Modestobacter italicus: one gene and its partner. The protein of the gene in region 1 interacts with the protein of each later gene in a pairwise test. Links are inferred from orthologs where the notes say so. Each region holds a gene or a part of one and is shown on either strand. Other genes may lie near its edges.

What was found. Proteins that work in one complex are often made in the same cells at the same time.
Region 2: the proteins of rlmB (region 1) and MODMU_RS23075 interact in binary tests that used the Escherichia coli proteins (3 or more experiments, as listed by UniProt). The link is inferred for Modestobacter italicus from one-to-one orthologs.

The regions. Positions count from the first base shown.
Region 1 is NC_017955.1:757,007-762,060, reverse strand. What follows is about bases 844-3,842. They hold rlmB (23S rRNA (guanosine(2251)-2'-O)-methyltransferase RlmB), read right to left. Parts: upstream 2,834-3,842; coding sequence 1,853-2,833; downstream 844-1,852. Other genes in these bases: cysS (cysteine--tRNA ligase), read right to left, coding at 2,815-3,842; MODMU_RS03675 (RidA family protein), read left to right, coding at 1,439-1,831; MODMU_RS03680 (DUF445 domain-containing protein), read left to right, coding at 844-1,371. Outside these bases: more of MODMU_RS03680, read left to right, coding at 76-843; more of cysS, read right to left, coding at 3,843-4,218; ispF (2-C-methyl-D-erythritol 2,4-cyclodiphosphate synthase), read right to left, coding at 4,215-4,721; ispD (2-C-methyl-D-erythritol 4-phosphate cytidylyltransferase), read right to left, coding at 4,718-5,054. UniProt on the Escherichia coli protein: Specifically methylates the ribose of guanosine 2251 in 23S rRNA.
Region 2 is NC_017955.1:4,875,310-4,879,253, reverse strand. The notes cover bases 1-2,917. They hold MODMU_RS23075 (NAD(P)H-hydrate dehydratase), read left to right. Parts: upstream 1-702; coding sequence 703-2,133; downstream 2,134-2,917. Other genes in these bases: alr (alanine racemase), read left to right, coding at 2,160-2,917; MODMU_RS23080 (holo-ACP synthase), read left to right, coding at 329-706; glmS (glutamine--fructose-6-phosphate transaminase (isomerizing)), read left to right, coding at 1-239. In the rest of the region: more of alr, read left to right, coding at 2,918-3,311; MODMU_RS23065 (alpha/beta fold hydrolase), read left to right, coding at 3,311-3,944. UniProt on the Escherichia coli protein: Bifunctional enzyme that catalyzes the epimerization of the S- and R-forms of NAD(P)HX and the dehydration of the S-form of NAD(P)HX at the expense of ADP, which is converted to AMP.

The DNA.
Region 1 (5,054 bases):
CCCCGACCGACGACCCCGGTGCCGCCCCCGCGGCCCCGGGGTCGTCGTGCGTGGTGACCACCTAGGCTCGGTCGGGTGCCGAGCCCGCAGCTGCCCAGCCACCAGCTGACCGTCCCGCTCACCGGCGCGCTCGACGACCCGCAGCGCGCCCGCGACCTGACGAAGATGAAGCGGCTGGCCACCGGCCTGTTCCTGCTGGCCGCGGCGGTCTTCCTGGTGTGCGTGCTGGTCGGGGACGACGCCGGCGCCTGGGTCGGCTACGTGCGGGCGACCGCCGAGGCGTCGATGGTCGGCGCGCTGGCCGACTGGTTCGCCGTCACCGCGCTCTTCCGGCACCCGATGGGGCTGCCGATCCCGCACACCGCGATCATCCCGCGCAAGAAGGACCAGATCGGCACCAGCCTGGGCACCTTCGTGCAGGAGAACTTCCTGACCCGGCGCGTGGTCGAGGAGCGGCTGGACGCCGTCGACGTCCCCGGCAAGCTGGGTGCGTTCCTGGCCGCCCCCGGCCGGGCCGAGCGGCTGGCCGGCGACGCCGGTGCGGCCCTCGGCGCGCTGAGCGACCTCATCGCCGACGACGAGGTGCAGCAGACGGTCTCCGCCTTCGTCGACCGCAAGCTGCGTGAGACGCCCGCCGCGCCGGGGCTGGCCCGGGTGCTCGAGCTCGCCGTCGACGGCGACCGGCACCAGGAGGTCCTCTCCGCCGGGCTGTCCGGGCTGGCCGAGTTCCTCGCCGACAACCGGCTGGTCTTCCGCACCCGGCTGGGCGACGCGTCGCCGTCCTGGGTGCCCGACTGGGTCGACGACAAGGTGTTCGACCGGGTCTTCGAGCTGCTGCGCAGCTTCCTGGCCGAGGTCGGCGCCGACCCGGAGCACCCCGTCCGCCAGGTGTACGACCGCCGGCTGCGGGCCTACGTGCACAAGCTGCGCACCGACCCCGAGGCGGCCGCGCGGGTGGAGCAGTTCAAGGCCGAGGTGCTCGAGCACCCCGCCGTCCGCACCTGGTCCGGCTCGCTGTGGACGACGGCGAAGGCCTCCGTGCTCACCGCCGCCGCCGACCCGGACTCCCAGCTGCGGGCCCGGATGGTGTCGGTGATCCGCTCCGGCGCCCGGCTGCTCACCGAGGACCCCACCGTCCGCGAGCTCGTCCAGCGCGAGGCGCGCCGCGGCGCGGGCTGGGCCGTCGAGCGCTTCGCCGGGGACGCCGCCGAGCTGGTCGGCACCACGGTGGCGCGCTGGGACACCGAGGAGACCAGCCGGCGGATCGAGCTGCAGGTCGGCCGCGACCTGCAGTGGATCCGGGTGAACGGCACCGTCGTCGGCGGCCTGGCCGGCCTGGTCATCTACACGATCGCCCAGCTGCTCTCCTGAGCGTCCTCCGGCCCCGCCCCACCCGCGGGTGCCGGTGCCGGCAACACGACGGCCCTAGGGTCCGGACATGAGCGCACCCGTGCACACCGACGTCCCCGGCATGCTGCCCGGGCTGTTCCCCTACTCGCTCGCCGTGCGGCTCGGCGACACCGTGCGGACCGCCGGCATCGTGGGGATCGACTACACGACCGGACGGCCGGCCTCCCTGACCGACTTCCGTGCCCAGGTCCGGTCGACGATGGACAACCTGGTCGCCGTGCTCGAGGCCGCGGGCAGCAGCCCCAGCGAGGTGGTCGAGACCGCCTGCTACCTGACCGAGATGGCCCGCTGGGACGAGTTCAACGGGATCTACAGCGAGTACTTCAGCGCGCCGATGCCGATCCGGACGACGATCTCCTGCGGCCTCGTGCCGCCGTTCCTGGTGGAGGTCTCCGCCGTGGCCTGGTCCCCGCGGGCCTGACCGGCCGGGCGCCGCCTGCCGTCACCGGCGGGCGGACGCCGCCGCGAACAGGGCGATGCCGGCGGCGACGCTGACGTTCAGCGACTCCGTCGACTTCGTGATCGGGATGGACAGCACCACGTCGCAGCGCTCGCGGACCAGCCGTGACAGCCCGGCGCCCTCGGCCCCGACCACGAGCGCGATCGGGTCGGCGAAGCCGTCGTAGTCGTGCACGGTCATGTCGCCGTCGGCCGCCAACCCCACGGTCTGCAGGCCGGCGTCCTGGTAGGAGCCGAGCGAGCGGGCCAGGTTGGTGGCCCGGGCGACCTGCAGCCGGGCGGCGGCGCCGGCGCTGGTGCGCCAGGCCGAGCCGGTCATGCCGACCGCGCGGCGCTCGGGCACGACGACGCCGTGCGCGTCGAACGCCGCGGCCGAGCGGATGATCGCGCCCAGGTTCCGCGGGTCGGTGACCCCGTCCAGCGCCACCAGCAGCGGCGGGCGACCGGAGTTGCGGGCGATGTCGAGCAGGTCGTCGGGGTGCGCGTACTCGTACGGCGGCACCATCAGCCCGATGCCCTGGTGCAGCGCCCCGGCCGACATCCGGTCGAACTCGGCCTTGCCGACCTCGAGCAGCGGCAGCCCGCGGTCGGCGGCCAGCTGCACGGACTCGGTGATCCGCTCGTCGGTGCCGCCGCGGGTCGTGTCGCCGGTGACGACGTAGAGCGCCGTCGCCGGGATCGCCGCGCGCAGCGCCTCGAGCACCGGGTTGCGGCCGAGCAGCAGCTCGGGTTGCTCCTCGTTGCGGCGCTGGACCCGGGCCCGGTTGTCCCGGCGGGCGGCGTCGGCCTGCGCCTTCTTGTAGGCGGGGTGGTGCGGCCGGGCCGAGGCCGGCGGGGTCGCGCCCCGGCCGGCCAGCGACCGGCGGTTCTTGCCGCCGGTCCCGGCGGTGGCGGTCTTCTTGCCGGCGCCGGCCGAGCGGCCGCGTCGTTGGCTGTTGCCGGCCATCAGCTGGTCAGCTCCCATCGTGTGCCCTGGGGGGTGTCCTCGACCTGCACGCCCAGGGCGCCGAGCTGGTTCCGGATCGCGTCAGCTGACGCGTAGTCCTTGCGGGCCCGGGCGGCCGCGCGCTGCTCCAGCGCGAGCTGCACCAGGCCGTCGGTGGCCGCGGCGAGGCGCTGGTCCCCGCCCGCGGTGGCCCACTGCGGGTCGAGCGGGTCCAGGCCGAGCACGCCGAGCATGGCGCGCACCGACCCCAGGGCGGCGGCGACCGCGGCGTCGTCGCCGTCGGCCAGCGCGGTGTTCCCGGCGGTGACCGCCTCGTGCACGGCGGCGACGGCGGCCGGGGTGGCCAGGTCGTCGTCCATCGCCGCGCTGAACGCCTCGGCGAGCACCGGCTTGCCGCCGTCCGGACCGACCCGCTCGGCGGCCCGGCGCACGAAGCTCTCCAGCCGCCGGTAGGCCACCCCGGCCTCCTCGAGCGCCGCCTCGGTGTACTCGATCATGGAGCGGTAGTGGGGCGCGACGAGGTAGTAGCGCAGCTCGACCGGGCGGACCCGCTGGACGACCTCGTCGACCAGCAGTGTGTTGCCCAGCGACTTGCTCATCTTCTCGCCGCCCATGGTCACCCAGGCGTTGTGCAGCCAGTAGCGGGCGAACCCGTGACCGGCGGCCTGGGACTGGGCGCGCTCGTTCTCGTGGTGCGGGAAGCGCAGGTCCAGCCCGCCGCCGTGGACGTCGAACTCCGGGCCCAGGTACTTCTCCGCCATCGCCGAGCACTCCAGGTGCCAGCCCGGCCGGCCGCGACCCCACGGCGTCGGCCAGGACGCGGTCTCCGGCTCGCCGGGCTTGTGCGCCTTCCACAGCGCGAAGTCGCGCGGGTCGCGCTTGCGCTCGTCGGTCTCGGTGTCCGCGGCCGCCTGCAGCTCGCCGAGCCGCTGACCGGACAGCTCGCCGTAGCCGGGGAAGGACCGGACGTCGAAGTAGACGTCGCCGTCGACGGCGTAGGCGTGGCCGCGGTCGATGAGCAGACCGATCAGCTCGACCATCTCCGGCACGTGACCGGTCGCCCGCGGCTCGTAGGTCGGCGGCAGCGTCCCGAGCACCTCGTAGGCGCGGGTGGCGGCCCGCTCGTTCTCGTAGGCCCAGGCCCACCACGGCTCCCCGGCGGCGGCGGACTTGGCGAGGATCTTGTCGTCGACGTCGGTGACGTTGCGGATGTAAGTCACCTCGGAGCCGGAGTGCAGCAGCCAGCGGCGGAGCACGTCGAAGGCGAGGGCGAAGCGGACGTGCCCGATGTGCGGCGGCCCCTGCACGGTCAGGCCGCAGACGTACATGGAGACCCGTCCTGCACGCAGGGGCGTGAAGTCGCGCACGGCACGCACGGCCGTGTCGTACAGGCGGAGGGTCACCCGGTCGATTCTACGGGCGGCGCGGCAGTGCTCCGGACCACGAGCGCGGTGGCCACCGCTGCCCGGCCCTCACCGCGCCCGGTGAGGCCCAGGCCGTCGGTCGTGGTCGCGGTGACGCTGACCGGTGCGCCGAGCGCTGCCGACAGCACGGCCTCGGCCTCCGCCCGCCGCGGCGACGCCTTCGGGGTGGTGCCGATCAGCTGCACGGCGGCGTTGCCCACCTCCCAGCCGGCGGCGGCGAGCACCTCCCGGACGTGGGCGAGCACGTCGGCCCCGCGGGCACCGGCCCAGCGCGGGTCGTCGGTGCCGAGCAGGCCGCCGATGTCGCCGAGCCCGGCGGCCGACAGCACCGCGTCGGTGAGGGCGTGCGCGACGACGTCGCCGTCGGAGTGACCCGCGCAGCCGTCGACGCCCGGCCACTCCAGCCCGGCCAGCCAGCAGGCCCGGCCGGCCTCGATCGGGTGCACGTCGGTGCCGATGCCGACCCGGGGCAGGGCCGTCACAGTTGCAGCTCCGCGAGCCGGAGGTCGTGTGCCACGGTGATCTTGGCGGCGCGCTCGTCGCCGGCGACGGTGTGCACCGGGATGCCGGCAGCGCGGACCACCGAGGCGTCGTCGGTGAACTCCGCTGCGGTGCCGTGCGCGGCGGCGTAGGCGGCGACCAGGGTCGCCCGGTCGAAGCCCTGCGGGGTCTGCACCCGGCGGAGGTGGGCCCGGGCGACGTCGGCGCTGACCACCCCGTCGTCGTCCACGACCACGGTGGTGTCGACGACCGGCAGCACCGGGACGACGGCGGCCGCGCCGGCCGCCAGCGCCGCCAGCACCCGGGCGACGACG
Region 2 (3,944 bases), 4.1 Mb from region 1 along the record:
TCAGCAACATCCAGGAGGTGCGGGCCCGCGGGGCGCGCACCATCGTGATCGCCGAGGAGGGCGACGAGGACGTCGTCCCGTTCGCCGACCACCTCATCCGGGTTCCGCGGACGCCGACCCTGCTGGCCCCGGTGGTCACCACCGTGCCGCTGCAAGTGCTGGCCTGCGAGATCGCCGCCACCCGCGGCCTGGACGTCGACCAGCCGCGCAACCTGGCCAAGTCCGTCACGGTGGAATAAAGGACCCGACTGCCCCCCACGACACGCTCCGCGCGCCGCGGGTCCCTGCAGCCGGGCCGCTCCAGCACGTCACCAGGCAGACTGGGGGCGTGATCATCGGGGTCGGGATCGACGTGTGCCCGGTCGAGCGGTTCGCGGCGTCGCTGGTCCGGACGCCGGGGCTGCGCGACCGGCTGTTCACCGCCGCGGAGCAGCGGACGCCGTCCGGGACCGAGCGCAGCGGTGAGTCGCTGGCCGCCCGGTTCGCTGCCAAGGAGGCGCTCGCCAAGGCCCTCGGGGCGCCCGGCGACATGCTCTGGCACGACGCCGAGGTGGTCGTGGGGGAGCGGGGGCGGCCGCACCTGGAGGTCCGCGGCACCGTCGCGCAGCGGGCCGCCGAGCTCGGCGTCACCACATGGCACGTCTCGCTGAGCCACGACGGCGGCCTGGCCTCCGCCGTGGTGATCGCCGAGGGCGGCACGCCGTGACCGGGCTGTTCACCGCCGCCCAGGTGCGCGGCGCCGAGCGGGCCGCGATGGCCGGGTTGCGCCCCGGCGTGCTCATGCAGCGGGCCGCCACCGGGCTGGCCGCGGTCTGCCTCGGGCTGCTCGGCCGCGCGCACGGCGTCCGGGTGGTGCTGCTCGTCGGCTCCGGGGACAACGGTGGCGACGCGCTGTTCGCCGGCGCGGTCCTCGCCGTCCGGGGAGCGCAGGTGACCGCCGTCCTGCTCGCCCCCGACCGGGCGCACGCCGACGGGCTCGCCGCCCTGCTGCGGGCCGGTGGCCGCACCGGCGGCGCCGAGTCGCTGGCGCGCGCGGACCTGGTGCTCGACGGGATCGTCGGCATCGGCGGTACCGGGGGGCTCCGGGACGACGCCGTGGCGCTGGTGCACGCCGCGGTGGCCGGGCCCGGCCTGCTGGTGGCGGTCGACGTCCCGAGCGGCGTCTCCGCGGACACCGGGGAGGTGGCCGGGGAGGCGTTCCCCGCCCAGCACACGGTGACCTTCGGCGCGGTGAAGACCGGGCTCGTCGTCGGCGCGGGCCGCGGCGCCGCCGGCACGGTGCACCTGGTCGACATCGGCCTCGGCCCGCACCTGCCCGCGCCGGACGCCGAGCAGCTCACCGACGCCGACGTCGCCGTCCACCTGGACCCGCCCGGCGCCGGGGACGACAAGTACTCCCGCGGCGTGGTCGGCGTCATCGCCGGCTCGGCCACCTACCCCGGCGCCGGCGTGCTGTGCACCGGTGCCGCGCTGCGCGCCCGCCCGGGCCTGGTCCGCTACGCCGGCACGGCCGCTGAGGGCGTGAAGGCGGCCTGGCCCGAGGCGCTGGTCACCTCCGGGCGCCCGGGCGCGGCCGGCCGGGTGCAGGCCTGGGTCGTCGGGCCCGGGATGGGCACCGACGAGGCCGCCCGCAGCGTGCTCGCCGAGGTGCTGGCCACCGACCTGCCGGTGGTCGTCGACGCCGACGCGCTCACGCTGGTCGCCGCGCAGCCCGGGCTGGTGGGCGACCGGACGGCGCCCACCGTGCTCACCCCGCACGACCGCGAGTTCGCCCGGCTCTTCGGCGAGGTGGGCGGCGACCGGGTCGCCGCCGCCCGCCGCGGCGCCGCCGCGCTCGGCTGCACGGTGCTGCTCAAGGGTGACGCGACCGTGGTCGCCGACCGCGACGGGGCCGCCTTCGTCAACGCCACCGGCACCTCGTGGCTGGCGACCGCCGGCACCGGCGACGTCCTCGCCGGCGTCCTCGGCGCCTTCCTAACCGGCGGGCCGGCCGCCGCGGAGGCGGCGGCGGTCGCCGCGCACGTGCACGGCCGGGCCGGGCAGCTCGCCGCCGAGCAGGGCCCGCTGATCGCCGGTGACCTGGTGCGCGTCCTGCCCCGGACGCTGGCCCGGCTGCGCGGCGCCGACGGCTGATCGGCACCGCCTGGGAGAGTGGGGCCGTGACACAGGTGCAGCAGGGGCTCGACAGCCGGGCCGAGGTGGTCGTCGACCTGGACGCGATCGCGGCCAACACCGCCGCCCTCCGGGACCGGGTGGGCCGCCCGCTGATGGCGGTGGTCAAGGCCGACGCCTACGGGCACGGACTGGTGCCCGCCGCCCGCGCGGCGCTCGCCGGCGGCGCCGACGCGCTCGGGGTGACGGTGCTGGAGGAGGCGCTGGCGCTGCGCGCGGCCGGGGTCACCGCCCCGCTGCTGTCCTGGCAGCACGCCCCCGGAGAGGACTACGCCGCCGGGCTGGCCGCGGACGTCGAGCTGTCGGTGAACGCCGAGTGGGCGCTCGCCGAGGTGGTCGACGCCGCGCGCGCCACCGGCCGGACCGCGCGGGTCCAGCTGTTCGCCGACACCGGGCTCTCCCGCGAGGGCGCGACCCCGGAGGCATGGCCCGGCCTGGTCGCCGCCGCGGCCCGCGCGCAGGCCGACGGGGAGATCGCCGTCACCGGGCTGTGGAGCCACATGGCCTACGCCGACGCCCCCACCCACCCGACGATCGGCGCGCAGGTGCGGGTGTTCGAGGAGGCCGTCGCGCTGGCCCGGCGGGCCGGGCTCACCGAGGCCCGCTGGCACCTGGCCAACTCCGCGGCCACCGTCGCGCTGCCGGAGACCTGGTACGACATGGTCCGCCCGGGGGTCGCCGTCTACGGCCTGGACCCGCTCGGCGGCGACCCGGCGCGGCACGGCCTCCGCCCGGCGATGACCGTGCAGGCCCGGGTCGCGCTCACCAAGCGGGTGCCCGCCGGCACCGGCGTCTCCTACGGCCACACCTACACGACGGGCGCGGAGACGACGCTGGCGCTGGTGCCGGTCGGCTACGCCGACGGCGTGCCCCGGGCGGCCGGCAACCGCGCCCCGGTGCTCGCCGCCGGCGTGCAGCGCACCATCGCCGGGCGGGTCTGCATGGACCAGTTCGTGCTCGACGTCGGCGACGACCCGATCGACCCCGGGGACGCGGTCGTGCTGTGGGGCGCGGGCGACCACGGGGAGCCGACCGCCCAGGAGTGGGCCGACGCGCTGGACACCATCCACTACGAGCTGGTCACCCGGGTCGGTGGCCGGTTCCGCCGCCGCCACGTCGGCACGGCAGGGCTGGTCTGATGGCCCGGGGGAGCCGCGTCGACCACCACCTCGCCCGCACCGCGGGCCTCATCGGCGCCGCCGTCGGCCTGGCCGCCGCCGGGACGGCGGTCGGGGTCGCGGTCACCCGGTCGGCCACGTCCGCGGTGCGGGCCAACCAGCTCGCCGGGCAGGCGGGGGACGACGGCCGGCCGATCGCCGCCGTGCCGGCCGGTGAGCTGCGCCAGCAGGACCCGCTGGGCAGCGAGAGCCGCACCGCCGACCGGACGGCGCTGGTGCAGACCGACGACGGCGTGCTGCTGTCGGTCGAGGAGATCGGGCCGCTCGACGCCCCGCTGACCGTCGTCTTCGTGCACGGCTACGCGCTGTCGATGGCGTCCTGGACCTTCCAGCGCCGCGACCTGGCCGCCGAGGTCGCCAGCGCGAACGGCCACCGCCCCCGCGCCCGGCTGGTGTTCTACGACCACCGCGGGCACGGCGGGTCCGGCCGGGGCGACGCCGCGCACGCCACCATCGAGCAGCTGGCCGCCGACCTGGAGCGGGTGCTCGACGCGCGCGTGCCGCGCGGGCCGGTGGTGCTGGTCGGGCACTCGATGGGCGGCATGACGGTGCTGACCCTGGCGCAGCGGCGCCCCGAGCTGTTCGGCACCCGGA